DNA from 2 places in the Microbacterium sp. TS-1 genome. Region 1 is predicted to be linked to the other one. Evidence: predicted binding sites of a transcription regulator. Region 1 holds the regulator's gene; the other holds the start of a gene.
What was found. The regulator HspR, encoded in region 1, represses chaperone genes until heat shock. The targets are predictions, from matches to a motif close to AAGTTGAGTCNNNNNGACTCAACTT.
Positions count from the first base shown of each region.

Region 2: a site for HspR is predicted at 1,752-1,776, ahead of MTS1_RS16260 (Hsp20/alpha crystallin family protein). Genes of this name have one in related genera too.

Region 1 covers NZ_BASQ01000001.1:1,622,772-1,630,803, forward strand. Annotated here, with positions in the region: gene MTS1_RS07600 (hypothetical protein) at 255-848, shown strand; gene MTS1_RS07605 (hypothetical protein) at 934-1,818, opposite strand; gene MTS1_RS07610 (heat shock protein transcriptional repressor HspR) at 1,991-2,440, opposite strand; gene MTS1_RS07615 (DnaJ C-terminal domain-containing protein) at 2,532-3,536, opposite strand; gene MTS1_RS07620 (nucleotide exchange factor GrpE) at 3,548-4,174, opposite strand; gene dnaK (molecular chaperone DnaK) at 4,177-6,045, opposite strand; gene MTS1_RS07630 (response regulator transcription factor) at 6,376-7,095, shown strand; gene MTS1_RS07635 (MFS transporter) at 7,206-8,032, shown strand, end outside.
Region 2 covers NZ_BASQ01000001.1:1,255,892-1,263,923, forward strand. Annotated here, with positions in the region: gene MTS1_RS16910 (hypothetical protein) at 1-821, opposite strand, end outside; gene MTS1_RS16260 (Hsp20/alpha crystallin family protein) at 1,287-1,712, opposite strand; gene MTS1_RS05970 (L-serine ammonia-lyase) at 1,863-3,275, opposite strand; gene MTS1_RS05975 (FUSC family protein) at 3,365-4,435, shown strand; gene MTS1_RS05980 (FAD-binding protein) at 4,445-5,698, opposite strand; tRNA gene MTS1_RS05985 (tRNA-Arg) at 5,822-5,894, opposite strand; gene MTS1_RS05990 (hypothetical protein) at 5,972-6,589, opposite strand; gene MTS1_RS05995 (YdeI/OmpD-associated family protein) at 6,634-7,176, opposite strand; gene MTS1_RS06000 (DUF4383 domain-containing protein) at 7,281-7,697, shown strand; gene MTS1_RS06005 (hypothetical protein) at 7,697-8,032, shown strand, end outside.

The DNA.
Region 1 (8,032 bases):
GATGGTCAGGGGCGCGCGCGTACTGTCGGCGGGAACACCCTCGGTCGTCGTGGATTCGGTCACGGGTCAGGCCCAATCTGTACGGCGGAGTGCCGCCGGCTGTGGCCGACGCGGCGGGCCTGAGCTTACCCGAGCGGTCTTGGGGCTTCCGGGAGGCGGTGCGGCGTTGGGGAAAACCGGGCGGCACGGGCCTGCGCCGCGGGCTGCGCGGTAGACGGGGGCGAGCACCCAGGCGGCATCCCTAGGCTGTGGTCATGGCCCGACTCGAAGCCGATGCCGATCCCGCCCGCTGGGTACCCGTCACCGAATCATTCGGATTCTCCGGACGCCGCGCCCGCAAGCGCGCCATCGGGATGCTGCTGAGCCAGGCGAACGCCGCGATCGGCGCCGCGCCGCGCCCGGGCGGGCGCTTCGCGGCGTGGGCTGCGAGCCAGGCCGTGCCGATGCTCATGCGCCGCGCGAACGGGCGCGTACGGGCCTGGATGTGGAAGGCCGACCCCGAGCTGGTCGTCGTGCTCGCGCAGATGCAGGAAGCGACGCCGCAGGTACGCACCGCGCGGGCGATGATGCCGATGGAGTACGACGACACCGAGGACTTCCGCTCCCCCTACCTCGGGGCGGGCGAGAAGCTCGTGATGACGCTGCCGCCCGATCCGCGGACGCCGCCGTTCGTCTCGTACACGTGGGACACCGGGACGCATCTCGTGACGCTCTCGGCCGTGTGCAGCGACCGCGAGCGCGTGGGAACGGTTCTCGACGAGCTCGATCACCTCGCCCGCTCGCTCCGCGTCGTCGACGACCTGACCCTCGACGAGTCGGCTGGCACCCTCCGCCTCCCACCCGCCTGATCGCCGACCCGACGCAAAGCGTCGTCGATCACCGGCCGGAGCGACCTTTCGCGTCGGTTGGGCGCAGAGTCACGGAGGGCCGGGGTCAGCGGGCCAGCGCCTCGCGTGCGCGGAGGAGAATGGCGCGCCGCCGCGCGCCGCGGTGGGTCCTGTTCACCCGGATGACGCGCCAGCCGAGGCGAGCGAGGTCGTCGAGGCGGTCGACGTCGCGGCCGTACTGCGCGTCGTCGAGCCGGTGCTGCTGACCGTCGTACTCCAACAGCACGCGCCGCTCGACGTCGACGAGGTCGCCATAGGCCACGAAGCGCCCGGCCTCATCGCAGATGACCGCGTTGACCTCGAAGGTGGTCATTCCGAGGTCTTCGGCGTCGAGACGCAGCTCCGTCTCCGCAACGGAGTCGGTGCGTTCCCGGCAACGTTCGTACGCGAGCCGGAGCGCGCGTACGCCGCGCCGACCGGACCACCCCGCCACCGCTCCACGGAGCTGCTCGATCGACAAGACAGGATCATGCCTGCGCATGAGAGAGTCTGCCGCGATGACGAGCTCGCGTTCGCCCATGAGCTCGGCCGATTGGCACCAGGCGACGGCCGGGTGCGCGATCGGAACGGGTCCGAATCGCCACGGACTCGCCGCCGCGGCTTCGTGCCCGCGCACCCCGGCACCACGGGCACGCCCGAGCGGTCGCGGCGCCGCGACATCCACCTGCGCGCGCAGCCGCTCTGGGATCCAGCCGCCGACGAGAGCCACTGCCGTGGCATGACTGATGTGCTCGCCCGGGCGCAGTTTCGGCAGATAGGCGGTCACCAGCGCGCGCACATCCGTCACGGGCGCACGGGAGCGGATGCCGTGGAAGGGCGCGGGCAGGTCGGCCGAACGGAGTCTGCCGCGCGTCACCCCGGTCGCGCGCGCCGTCCCGACCGTGAAGGCACCCGGCAGCGCCTCGGGAAGCTCAGCAGGAGTGCGTGCCACCCGTCCAGGCTGGCGGCCCTCCGCACCCCACCCCGAGATCTCCCCAGCCCGTTCGACATCCGATCTCCGTCGCCCCGCCTGTGCAGGACCCCTACCCACATCCCCGCCACACGCGCGAACCGACCCGAATGGTCGGTTCGCGCGTCGGATAACGCCCCTTTGCGTCGGGTCGCTACGACTGCGGGGACGCGGGCGGGTCGGAGGGGCGGCGGTAGAGCACGACCTCGGTCGCCCGGCGCACGCGCGCGCCGTGACGTAGGGTCACGACCGCGCCGGTGGCGCCGGCGGCGAAGACCCGCGCACCGGGACGCTGCTGCATCTCGTCGCGCAGTCGTTGCTCGAGGTCGCGCACCTCGCGGCGGAGCCCAGCGACCTCGTTCTCGAGCTCCAGGATGCGCGCGATGGCGGGGAGGCTGATGCCCTCCGCAGACATCCGCGCCACTTCTCGCAGCTGCCGGATGTGACGCAGCGAGTATCGACGCGATCCTCCCTGCGTGCGCCCGGGCACCACGAGGCCCAGCCGGTCGTACTGCCGGAGGGTCTGCGCGTGCATGGCCGCGAGCTCCGCCGCGGCCGCGATCGCGAAGATCGGGGCGTCCTCGTCGATGTCGTCTTCAGCCATGGTTGGTCACCTCCTGGGCGTCGCGGGTGTCGCCGTCCAGCCCGCCGCCCCGTTCCGTGGGATCGGGGACGGCGAGCGAGCAGCGGGTGGATCAGCCGCGCGCCTTGTTCATCAGGTCGGCGCGGGGGTTCTCGCGGGGCTCGACCTCCGCGAAACGTTCGAGGGCCGCTCGGGCCTCCTCGTCGAGATGGGCGGGAACCGCGATTTGAACCTCCGCCAGAAGGTCGCCCGTGCCTTTGGACGTGCTCACGCCGCGCCCCTTGACCCGCAGGACGCGACCCGACGGGGTGCCGGGCGCGACCCGCAGCTTGACCGGGTCGCCGCCCAGTGTCGGTACCTCGATCGTGGCACCGAGGGCTGCCTCGGTGAAGGTCACCGGCACCACGACACGGAGGTTGAGTCCGTCGCGGGTGAACACCGGATGCGGCCGGACGGTCACGCTCACGACGATGTCGCCCGGCTCTCCGCCATCGGGCGAGGGACGCCCGCGACCGCGCAGCCGGATCTTCTGCCCGTCCTTGACCCCGGCCGGGATCTTCACCTTGAACGGCTTGCCGTCCTCGCCCTGGAGCGTGACGGTGTCGCCGCGAACCGCCGTGGCGAAGTCGAGCGTCGTCCGCGCCGTGACGTCGGCGCCGCGCTGCGGGCCGCCGAAGCCCTGGAACCCTCCGGTCGAGCGGCCGAAGCCGCCCGACCCGAAGCGACTGGACCGCCCGGTCTGCTGGTTGAACATCGCGAAGATGTCGTCGAAGTCGGCGCCGCGCGCTCCGGCGCCGCCCCGCGCACCCTGGTTGAAGGCGCTGAAGACGTCCTCGAAGCCACCGGCGCCCTGGCCACCCGCGGTGAAGCGGGCGCTGCCCGACCCCATCGCCCGGATCTGGTCGTACTCGGCACGCTGCTCCTTGTCGGAGAGCACGGAGTACGCCTCGCTGATCTCCTTGAACTTCGCCTCGGCCGCGGGGTCGCCCTGCGTCGAGTCGGGGTGGTACTTGCGCGCGAGCTTGCGGTAGGTCTTCTTCAGGTCGCTGTCGGAGACGTCTTTGGAGACGCCCAGCACATTGTAGAAGTCCTTATCGAACCAGTCCTGACTGGCCATGTCGTTGCCTCCTATTCGGCCGGCACGGCGACGACGACCTTCGCCGGACGCAGCTCGATGCTGCCGAGGCGGTAGCCGACCTCGACGACCTCGAGGATCGTCGGCTCGGCCGTGCCCGGGGTGGGCGCCTGGAAGATCGCCTCGTGCTGCTGCGGGTCGAAGGCGTCGCCGGCGGCGCCGTAGGACTCGACACCCAAGCGCGCCACGACCCCTCGGAGCTTGTCCGCGATCACAGCGAGCGGCGATCCCTCGACGAGGTCACCGTGCTTGTCGGCACGGTCGAGGTCGTCGAGCACGGGCAGCAGCCCCTTGGCGACCGACCCCTTGGCGCGCTCGATCTCGGCCTCGCGCTGGTCCTCGGTACGCCGACGGTAGTTGGCGTACTCGGCCTGCACGCGCTTGAGGTCGAGCAGCAGGTCGTGCTCCTCGGCCGGCGCCTCGGCGACGGCCGCCTCGTCGGACTGCGTCGCTCCGAGGATGTCGTCGATGGTCAGTTCGTCGTCCGCAGCCGCGGCGTCGGCGGCATCCGATGCTCCGGAGGCCTCGTGCGCGTCGGGGCCGGACGCCTGGGCGTCCGACCCCTTCCCGCCGAGGACCTCGTCTTCGCCGTGCGGCTCTTCGAAGTCCTTGTTGGTCATGATTACTTCTTCTCGTCCTCGTCTTCGACGACCTCGGCGTCGACGACATCCTCATCGGATGCCGCCGCACCGGTGTCACCGGTGGGAGCGTCGGTCGGGGCGCCCTGCGCCTGGTCGGCCTGACCCTGCGCGTAGATCGCCTCGCCGAGCTTGCCCTGCGATGCGTTGAGCTTCTCGAACGCGGTCTTCACGGCCTCGTCGTCGTCGCCAGCGAGCGCGGTCTTCAGCGCGTCGACGTCGCCCTGGACCTCGGTCTTGACGTCCTCGGGGAGCTTGTCGGCGTTGTCGGCGATCAGCTTCTCGATCGAGTACGACAGGGTCTCGGCCTGGTTGCGGACCTCGGCGGCCTCACGGCGCTTCTTGTCCTCTGCCGCGTGCTCCTCGGCCTCGCGCACCATGCGCTCGATGTCGTCCTTGGGCAGCGACGAGCCGCCGGTGATCGTCATCGACTGCTCCTTGCCGGTGCCCTTGTCCTTCGCCGAGACGTGAACGATGCCGTTCGCGTCGATGTCGAAGGTGACCTCGACCTGCGGGATGCCGCGGGGCGCCGGTGCGATGCCCGTGAGCTCGAACGTGCCGAGCGGCTTGTTGTCGCGGGTGAAGTCGCGCTCGCCCTGGAAGACCTGGATGGCGACCGACGGCTGGTTGTCGTCGGCGGTCGTGAAGGTCTCGCTGCGCTTGGTGGGGATGGCGGTGTTGCGCTCGATGAGCTTCGTCATGATGCCGCCCTTGGTCTCGATCCCGAGGCTCAGGGGGGTCACGTCGATGAGGAGGACGTCCTTGCGCTCGCCCTTCAGGACGCCGGCCTGCAGGGCGGCGCCGACGGCGACGACCTCGTCCGGGTTCACGCCCTTGTTGGGCTCCTTGCCGGCTTCCTTCTTCACGAGCTCCGACACGGCGGGCATACGGGTGGAACCACCCACGAGCACGACGTGGTCGATGTCGCCGACCTTGATGCCGGCCTCGCGGATGACGTCCTCGAACGGCTTCTTCGTGCGGTCGAGCAGGTCCTTGGTGAGGTCCTCGAACTTCGCGCGCGACAGCGTCTCGGACAACGAGACGGGGCCCGAGTCGGTGAGCGAGAGGTAAGGCAGGTTGATCGAGGTCGACTGCGAGCTCGAGAGCTCCTTCTTCGCCTGCTCAGCGGCCTCCTTGAGGCGCTGCAGCGCGATCTTGTCGCCGGAGACGTCGACGCCGGTCGTGTCCTTGAACTGCTTGATCAGGTACTCGACGATGCGCTGGTCCCAGTCGTCACCACCGAGGCGGTTGTCACCGGCGGTGGCGCGCACCTGGATGGTCGAGAAGTCGTCGTCCTTGCCCACCTCGAGCAGCGAGACGTCGAAGGTTCCGCCACCGAGGTCGAAGACGAGGATGAGCTCGTCCTCCTTGCCCTTGTCGAGACCGTAGGCGAGCGCGGCGGCCGTCGGCTCGTTGATGATGCGCAGGACGTTGAGACCCGCGATCTCGCCGGCCTCCTTGGTGGCCTGGCGCTCGGCGTCGTTGAAGTACGCGGGGACGGTGATGACGGCGTCCGTCACCGTGTCACCCAGGTACTGCTCGGCGTCGCGCTTGAGCTTCTGGAGGATACGGGCCGAGATCTCCTGCGGCGTGTACGCCTTGCCGTCGATCGACTGGGTCTTCCAGTCGGTGCCCATGTGGCGCTTGACCGAGGTCAGCGTGCGGTCGACGTTGGTGACGGCCTGCCGCTTGGCGGTCTCACCGACGAGGACCTCGCCGTCCTTGGTGAACGCGACGACCGAGGGGGTCGTACGGAGCCCTTCGGCGTTGGCGATGACCTTGGGCTCGCCGCCCTCGAGGACGGCCACGACGGAGTTCGTCGTGCCCAGGTCGATACCCACTGCACGTGCCATGAGTTGTCTCCTTACTTGCGGTTCGAATGGATCGGAAGTCTGCGGCGGCCCGACCTGAGCCGCGATGACTCAACTGTACTCGCGCCGGAAAACCCTGTCAAGAGAACTTGAGTCTGGTCGTATCAAGTTCGACGATAAGCAGCGTCAGCCGCATGACGATGGACTGAGGAAAAGCTGAGTAACCCTGAGGCGGCATCATCGGATCCTCCCAGGGGAGCGCTATATGTTGAGTCCACCCATGACAAGAAGCGTGAACCCGAACTCGCCTCTCGTCGACATCGAGCCCGCGATGGGCGGTCGCCGAGCGTTCCCGCGCGCACGGAGGCGCTCATGACTCGCAGCGCTGTCGTCATCGAGGATGACGACGACCTCCGTCACCTGCTGACTCAGACCCTCGAACAGCACGGCTTCGCCGTGCATGCCTTCCCCGACGGCCCGGCCGGCGTCGACGCGGTGCGCTTGCTGCGCCCCGACCTCACGACCGTCGACGTCAAGCTCGACGGGATCGACGGGTTCGAGGCCGTCCGCCGCATCCGGGCGTTCCACGACGGGTACGTGCTGATCATCAGCGCCGTCGACGACGAGACCGCGACGGTCGAGGGGTTCCGCAGCGGTGCCGACGACTACGTCATCAAACCCTGGCGCCTCTACGAGCTGCGCGCCCGGATCGACGCCCTGATGCGCCGCCCCCGCGCCCTCCAGCCCGGCGAGGCGGCGCCGGGGGCGTGGCTCGAAGCCGGCGGGCTGCGGCTGAGCCCCGGCTCGCGCCGCGTCGAGCTCGACGGCCAGTCGCTGGATCTCACACGCTCCGAGTTCGACGTCCTGCAGGCGCTCATGCAGCGCCCCGGCGACGTCATCGAGAAGGCGTGGATCGCGCTCATGCTGCGCCGGCAGAGCGGCGCCCACGGCGAACACGTCAGCGGACATGATCTCCACGCGGTCGAGGTCCACCTGATGAACCTGCGGCGCAAGCTCGGCGACGACGGCCGTACGGGCCGCTGGATCGAGACGGTGCGCGGCATCGGCTACCGGTTCGCGCGTCGCGACTGAAAAGCACGCTCCCCCGCCCGGCGACGGATACGCTGACCCCGTCGCGATGACGCGACGCGCCGCCGACCGGCGGCACCGAGTGTTCACGGAGAGGTCGTAGCGTGCCCGGCATGTCACCCGAGACCGACCCACCCGGCGCGGGCCGCTCCCCACAGGCATCCGATCCCGGCGTGCCGGCGCCTCCGACGGCCGCCGACACGCAGGCACTCGGGCGCATCGCCGCCATGCGGACCCGCGACGTCGACGAGCAGCCGATCCCCCGCAAGGCCGTCGTGTCGTGGGCGCTCTGGGACTGGGCGACGCAGCCCTTCAACTCCGTCATCCTCACGTTCGTCTTCGCGTCGCTGTTCCTCGTCTCGGATTCGTTCCTCCCCGCCGACATCGCGGCGCTGCCCGACACCGACCCGGTGAAGGAGGCGGCGCTGGCCGAATTGGCGAGCGGCTACGGCGTCGCCTCGACCGCCGCCGGCATCCTGATCCTGCTGCTCGCCCCCGTGCTGGGACAGACCGCCGACCGGTCGGGGCGGAAGAAGCGATGGCTCGGGGTGTTCACCGTCGTCCTCGCGCTGCTGCAGTTCGCCCTGTTCTTCACCTTCGCCGACCCGGCCTTCTTCTGGTACGGCGCGATCGTGCTCTCTCTCGGCGCCGTCGTCTCGGAGATCGCGGGCGTCAACTACAACGCCATGCTCGTCGAGGTCTCGACCCCCCGCACGATCGGACGGGTCAGCGGTCTGGGCTGGGGCCTCGGCTACATCGGCGGCATCATCGCCCTGGCCCTCGTGGTCGCCCTCACCTTCGCCGACTGGTTCGGGATGGACACCAGCAACGGTCTCGCCTACCGGCTCATCGCCGTGGGCTGTGGCGTGTGGACGATCGTCTTCGCCATCCCGCTGATGCTGAACGTGCCCGAGCGCTCCGCGCCCCACACCACGGAGAA
Region 2 (8,032 bases), 370 kb from region 1:
TGCCGGCTGCGATGCGGGATTCGTTCGCGGAGGCCGCGATCGGGGTGTGTGAGCGGGATGTGCCCTCCCGCGTGCGGGGTGCGCTGGAGACCCTGGCGGCCCGGTTGCATACGCAGACGTTCACAGAGCGGCACACGACCGCGGTCGCGGAACGGTGCGTGCGCGTGTTCCACGGAACCGACGGAATGTCGAACCTCGTCGCCACCCTTCCGACCGTCATCGCCGCCGGGATACTCGACCGGCTCACGCAGATGGGACAGTCGGTGAAGGACGCCCGGGTCGCCGGCACTGGCGATGCCGGGGCGGGCGGGGCGGATGCCGCTGGCCGGGGCGCCGGCGCGGATGCCGGGGAGAGTTCGGCGGCGGATGCCGCAGAAGCGGGCGAGCCCGCCGATACCCGGACGATGGACCAGCTGCGCGCGGACATCCTGGGCGACCTCGTTCTCGGCGGCGCGCCCGTGGTCGACCCGACCTACGGGACCGACCGGGCCGGTGGGCTGGGGGCGATCCGGGCACGCGTGCAAGTCGCCGTCGCCGCGGAGACGCTGATGGGCAAGGACGAGAACCCCGCCGAAGCCGTCGGGGCCGGGCTCGTCGATGCCGACACCGTCCGACGACTCGCCGGGCAGGTCAGCGAATGGGACCGGCTCTTCATCGACCCGGTCATCCGCACACCGGTCGAGATCGACACCTATCGGCCCACCGCATCGATGAAGAAACTCCTGATGGTGCGGGACCAGCACTGCCGGTTCCCCGGATGCCGGCGCGCCGCGATCCGGTGCGAGATCGACCACACGATCGATTACGCCCTCGGCGGCCACACCCACATCTTCAACCTCGCCCACCTCTGCCAAAGACACCACTCGATGAAGCAGTTCACCAAGTGGGAGGTCAGACAGATCGGAGGCGGGGTTCTCGAATGGACCTCGCCCCTCGGCAGGACCTACCGCGAAGACGTCCCCATGCCGGCCGTCTGCTTCACCATCGACACCGCGAGCCCGCCACGGGATGCCGGAAGCGGCGGGCCACGACGGACGAACCTCCACCGTTCTGAGTTCGGGGCGTGTGCCCGCGCACGTTCCGAGGCCGGGCACGACGGACTCGCGCGCCGTTGGTCACCGGTGACGCATCGGCTCAGCCGCGACGCATCGGCTCAGCCGCGACGCATCGGCGCATCCGCGCATCCGCGCATCCGCGACGCATTCGGCACCGCCCCGCACGCGAAGGGCGGCCGCCGCCCCCGAGGGAGCTGCGGCCGCCCGTCGTGCGAACGCGGATCTGCGCGATCAGTTCTCGATCGGCACCACCGGCGCGGCTGCGTCGGTCGTGACCTCGACCTTGCGCGGCTTGGCCTTCTCGCTGACCGGGATGGTCACGGTCAGGACGCCGTTGTTGTAGGTCGCGGCGATGCCTTCCGTGTCGACGCCCTGGCCGAGGTTCAGCTGGCGCAGGAAGCTCGCGGCTTCACGCTCGCGCGTGATCCACTTCACTCCGTCGCCGCTGGTGAGCGTGCGCTCGGCGCGGATCGTCAGCAGCTGGCCGTCCACGTCGATGTCGACCGAGCCCGGGTCGATGCCCGGCAGGTCGGCGGTCATCACGTAGTGGTCGCCGTCACGGTAGAGGTCCATCGGCATGCGACGGGGGCCGCGGCGCGTGTCGAAGAGGCTCGAGGCGATGCGGTCGAGGTCGCGGAACGGGTCGTAAGTAGCCATCGATCTTTCCCTTCTCTGATGCTTCATGTTGAGATCTGAAAGTTGAGCCCTGTCGGCTCAACTGCATTCAGATTAGCACTCTCCCCCATCGAGTGCCAAGGGTTCTCGCACGGCGAACAGCGCCCCGGAGACGGGGCGCGGAAGGGCCTCTCAGCACTCGACGACGTTGACGGCGAGCCCTCCCTCGCTCGTCTCCTTGTACTTGTGCGACATGTCGATCCCCGTCTGCCGCATCGTCTCGACGACGGCATCCAGCGAGACGTAGTGCTGCCCGTCGCCCCGCAGCGCGAGGCGCGCAGCGGTGACCGCCGTCGACGCGGCGATCGCGTTGCGTTCGATGCACGGGATCTGCACGAGACCGCCGACCGGGTCGCACGTGAGCCCGAGGTGGTGCTCCATCGCGATCTCCGCCGCGTTCTCGATCTGCGCGTTGCTGCCACCCATGACCGCCGTCAGGCCCCCGGCCGCCATCGCGCACGCGGACCCGACCTCGGCCTGACACCCGCCCTCCGCACCCGAGATCGAGGCGTTGGCCTTGAAGAGCGAGCCGAGCGCCGTCGCGGTCAACAGGAACCGCCGAATCCCGCGCCGACGGTCGAGATCCTCCGAGGCCAGGCGCGACTCCGCCGCGAACCGCCACCAGTACATCGCCACCGCAGGAACAATCCCCGCGGCCCCGTTGGTGGGCGCGGTGACGACGCGTCCGCCCGACGCGTTCTCCTCGTTGACGGCGAGCGCGAACGCACCCAGCCACTCCCCCGGGAGCTCCCGTCCACCCGCGGCTTCGGCCGCCTCGAGCTGCGCGCGCATCGCACCCGCGCGCCGCCGCACGCGCAGCATCCCGGGCAACGTGCCCTCGGCACGCAAGCCCGCATCGACGCACCCCGACATCGCATCCCAGATCGCGTCGAGCCCCGCGGCGACCTCAGCCTCGGGCCGAAGCGCCTCCTCGTTGCGGCGCGCGAGCCCGGCGATGCTCACCCCGTCGCGCTCGCACAGCTCGAGCAGCTCGGCCGCCGTGCTGAACCGGTACGGCCACGCGACATCGCTGCTCGGTCCGCCTCCCGCTCCCCGCGGAGCGGCGTCTGCCCCCGCCCGGCGGATGAAGCCACCCCCGACCGAGAGATACGTGTCCGACGCGACGAGATGGCCGGCGGCATCCCACGCGCTCAGCGTCATCGCGTTCGGATGCTCCGGCAGTCGCGTCCGCGGCTCGAAGGTCACATCGCCTCGCGAGAACGGCACCGGATGCCGGCCTGCGAGCAGCAGAGGTGAGCCGTCCGTCCAGCTCGTCCACGCCGCGCGGACCGCATCGGGATCGACCGTCTCGGGCGCGTGGCCCTGCAACCCCGCGACCACCGCGTCGGGAGTGCCGTGCCCGATGCCGGTCGCTCCGAGCGACCCGTACAGCACGCAACCGACGCGCACGACCTCGGGCAGCCTGCCGGCGGCCTCGAGCCCGACGGCGAAAGCTCGGGCGGCGCGCAACGGGCCGACCGTGTGGGAGCTCGAGGGTCCTACACCGATGGAGAACAGCTCGAACGCCGAGACGTAAGCGCTCACACCTCCAGGCTACGCCAGCATCTGCCGTACGCACCGGGCGACGTCAAGGGCCTGTCGACGGATACGCCACGCGCCTATCGTCGCGACCGATGACCACCCCATCCCACCCCCGTCTGGCATCGCTCAAGGCAGCCGCGCGCACCGCGGGTGGCGAGGCCTTCGCGGTCTCGCGCCTTCTGCTCGCCGGCAAGGCGGCCCTCGCCGCCGCGATCGCCTGGTACCTCGCGCCGTATGTGCCGTTCGCGCACGACGAGTACTCCTACTACGCACCGCTCGGCGTGCTCGTGAGCATGTATCCGACGATCGCCGACTCCGCCAAGGCGGGCCTGCAAGCGCTGGGAGGCCTGGCCATCGGCATCGCGATCGGCCTCGCGGGACTGTGGATCGTCTCCGGACCCAGCCCGCGGATCGTCGGCGTGGCGATCGTCGTCGCCGCGGGCGTCGCCGTCGGCGGCATCCGAGCTCTCGGCACCGGCCGAGACTGGATCGCCATCGCGGCGCTGTTCGTTCTGCTGCTGGGCGCGAACGACGCCGGCGGCTTCTCGGTGTCGTACCTCGTGACGATGGCGTTCGGCGTGCTCATCGGGGTGGCCGTCAACCTCGCGCTCGTCCCGCCCCTGTACCTCCGGCGGGCCTCCACCCGCCTGTCGCAGCTGCGCGACGCGGTCTCGGACCGGCTCGAGATGCTGGCGACCTCGGTCGCCGCCGGCGAACCCGCCGATTCGGCGGGCCAGCGCTACCTCGGAGAGATCCTCGACGCCGTCTCGGCCGACGTGCGCGAGGCCGCCCGCAGCCGCAAAGCCCATCCGCTCGCTCGGCGCCGCCGCGGCATCGAGGCCGAGAACGACCGTCGCTTGAGAGCGCTCGAGAACACTGTGCGCCAGACGATCGAGCTCGGCGACGGCATCGACGGCCTCCCCCTCACCCCCGACGCCGCGCCGCTGCGCGCCGAGCTCGCCGAGGCCGTACGGGCCACAGCGCGAGCCGTCGCACGACCTCTGGGCGACCCGGCGACGGCAGCCACGGTCGAGGATGCCGAGAAGGCGCTCGCCCGCGTCGTCGCAACGGTGCCCGCGGACGGCGATGGTCGCATCTCGCCGTGGACTCGCACCGCCGTCGATCTCAGCCGGATCATCGAGGCATCCCGCCCGTTCTCGTGAACCGGTGAATCAGCGAGCGGCGATGCCCAGCACCCGCTCGAGGTACGGACCCGAGAACTTACCGGTCGGGTCGACACGCGCCACGAGCTCGCGGAAATCAGCGAGACGCGGGAGCGAATCGCCGATGGGCATCGAGAAGACCTTGCCCCAGTGCGGCCGGGGGTCGAACGGAGCGAGCACGCGCTCCACATTCGTGATCGCCTCGCGGACCGCATCCGGTTCGTTCTTCCACGTGAAGTGGATGCACACACTGTCGCGCCCGAACCCGGGAGAGAGCCAGAGGTCATCGGAGGCGACGGTGCGCAGCTCGGTCACGAGAAGGGCGGGCTCGACCCGGTCGGCGATCGAGCGGACGGCCGCGATCGCCTCGACGGCCACCGCACGGTCGACCCAGTACTCGGTCTGGATCTCGTCGCCGTTGGACGGGGTCGCGTCGATGCGGAAGTGCGGCAGGCGCTCGCACCAATCCCCGGGGATGCCGCCCTGCTCGGTCGTGTTGTCGACTCCGTCGGCCGCGGGCGAGTCCGCCTTGACCCTGACGCGCCGAGCGCTCAGCACGCGTTCCGGCATGTCGGGGGCCGACGCGGCGTCGAGGCGCTCCTTGATCCACACCTCGCCGACATCCGGCGTGTTCCAGCGGGTGAAGACGCTGACGCTGTAGCCCGACGCCGTCACCTCGTCGAAGCGCTTCAAGAGATCGTCCCAGGTGAGCCCGGCATAGGTGTCCTGGCGCACCTGGTAGGTCGGCTCGATCGCGAGCGTCAGCCGGACGACCGGCCCGAGTGCGCCGAGGTGGACGACGCTGCCGGCGAAGTCGGCGTCACCGGCCGAGACCGTGCGCAGCTCGCCGTCCGGAGTGATGAACTCCAGCGCCCGCACCGCCGTCGCGAGCGACCCGTTGCCGTCGCCCGACCCGTGCGTCGACGTCGCCGTCGCACCACCGACGGAGATGTGCGGCAGTGAACCCATGTTGTGCAGCGCCCAGCCGTGATCGGCGAGGTGCCGAGCGACGACGGCATAGCGCGTTCCGGCTCCCACCGTCACGGTCCGCGCATCCTCATCGACGATGATGTCGGCGTCGAGCCCGGTGAGATCGAGCAGGACGCCGGCCGTGTCGGCGAGGTCGTTGAACGAATGCCGTGTGCCCAGCGACCGGATGCGGTCGTGCGCGGCGACCATGCGTCGAGCCTCGTCGATCGTCGTCGGTGCGAGTACAGCTTCGGCGGTGAAGGTGTGTGTTCCGGCCCAGTTCCGTTCGGTCACGCCCCCACGCTACGCGATGACCGCTGAGAATGTGCAGCACCACAACAAAGTCGTCGGCGTGGAACGGAAAACAAAGAAGCCCCCGCAGAGCGGAGGCTTCTCGTTCACTGTCTCAACACAGTGTGCGCCCGAAGGGACTCGAACCCCTAACCTTCTGATCCGTAGTCAGATGCTCTATCCATTGAGCTACGGGCGCAGTGCCTGGGAATCTCTCCCGGGCCGTCGTCAAGCATAGCCCGCTCTCGCGCAAAGAGCGAATCGAGCGCGGAACGGCTAGTCGATCACCGGCGCAGCCGCGGAATCCACGGCCTCATCGCGCTCGACCGCCTGCCGCTGGACATTGCGACGCTGCGAGCGGAGACGCGGGAGGTCGACCATCCGCAGGGCCTGCATGCGCGCCGTGCGCATGCGCTCGTAGTCGGGTTCGAGATCGGGCCGCGCCGCCTCGATGCGAAGCGTGCGGTCGATGTTCCCGGCGACCTCGGCCCACGCGGCCTCCCGCGCATCAGCGATGAGCTTGCGCAGCTCCGCCTCGTCGGCCGCGCGCTCGCGCAGCTCTTTGGCGATGCGCAGCGACTGCTTGCGACGTCGACGCAGATTCGACACGTCCCGGCTGCGGTAGTCGTGCGTCCCGCCCGAGTCGCTGTAGCGGCCGCTCGCGGCCTTGCGTTCGCGATGGGTGCGCTCGGCGTCGGCCTCGGCCTCCTCCGCGAGAGAGATGAGCGCGTCGCGCGCGTCGTCCAGGAAGCGGTCGGCCTCGAAATCGCGCCCGTCGGCGAGGATGTCGACGAGGATGGCGTTCTTGAGCGCGAGGCGGGTCGCCGCGGAGGCGATGTACAGCCCTTCGGCGACGATCTCCGAGCTCTTGGTACGCGCTTGACGGGTGGCCAACGCTGCCCCTCCTCACCTCACCCCAATCCTACGGGGCGCGCGCCTCAGCCGAGCTTGGCGATGATCGCCGCGATCCTCCTCGCGCGGGTCTCCGGCGCCTTCGCGGACTCGACGTTCCCGACATGCGCCTTCCGCGCGCTCGGCGGCAGTCGGTCGAACGCTTCCCCCGCGCCGGCGTCCGTCAGCGCGGCGGCGAGATCGGTCGGCACCTCGACCTCCCGCGGCGCATCGTCGAGTTCGATGTCGACGACGATCGCATCGCCTCCCGCGAGGCCGCTCTCGCGCCGCCGCTCCGCCGAGAAAGGGATGAGCGCGAGCCCCCGCATCGACCCCACCGTGCTGCGGAAGGCGAAGCCGTTGACGGCGACCGAGACGGCGGGGCGACGACCGCCACCCAGCGCATCCAGGATCGAGAACGGCACCTCGATGCCGGTGTTGTTTCCGAACTGGGACAGCGTCGTCTCGAATCGCACGCTTCTCATTACCACCGCGGCGCCCGAATACACAAGCAGGGTGAGCCGTGAACTCGCTGACCATAGCCTCGCTTCACGGCCTGGGCCTGACTCCCCATCGATATCGACGAACACACAAGATCGGACGCTCCGGGCCCGCCCAGTGGCAAACCGATCTGCCCCTGTCACCGAACAACCGCAGCACCGCGACATCCGTCGCCCAATGGGAGGGAACCCTCATGCGTACATCACCGAACCGCCTCGTGGCGATCATCTTCGGCGCCGTCTACATCCTCGTCGGCCTCCTCGGCTTCACCGTGACCGCGGGCGTCGACTTCATCGCCACCGAGGGTGGCCTGCTGCTCGGCATCTTCGAGGTCAACCCGCTGCACAACATCGCGCACCTCCTGATCGGTGCCGCGCTGCTCATCGGCGGCCTTTCCGGCGTCCGCGCCGCGAAGGGCGTCAACATCACCGTCGGCGCGGCCTACCTGCTGCTCGGCATCGTCGGCTTCTTCATTCAGGACAGCGCCGCGAACGTGCTCGCCCTGAACACCGCCGACCACTTCCTCCACCTCGCCAGCGCCCTCGTGCTGCTCGGCGTCGGCCTCGGCACCGACCGCGCGGTCGACACCCGCCGCACCGCCGTCGCCTGATGAACACCGCCGCGCTCACCCGCTCCTGGCCCACGCTCGCCGCGTGGGGGGCTGGTCTGCTCCAGCTCGGCGTGGGCGCGGGCATGATCACCCAGGGCACCGGCGCCGCCGATCGCGGCGTCGGTGTCGTGGCGGTAGCGGTCGGGGCGGCCGCCCTCGGTTGGGGCGTCGCCGCCCTGACCCGCGGCCGCCTCGTCGCTCCCCGTGTCGCGATGGCCATCGCCGTCGCCGGCACGATCGCATCGGGGCTCGCTCTCGCAGCGGACCCGATGCGGATCAGCGTTCACGCCGTCGGCGTGACCGTTCTCCTCCACGTCGCCTACGGCGTGGCCGCA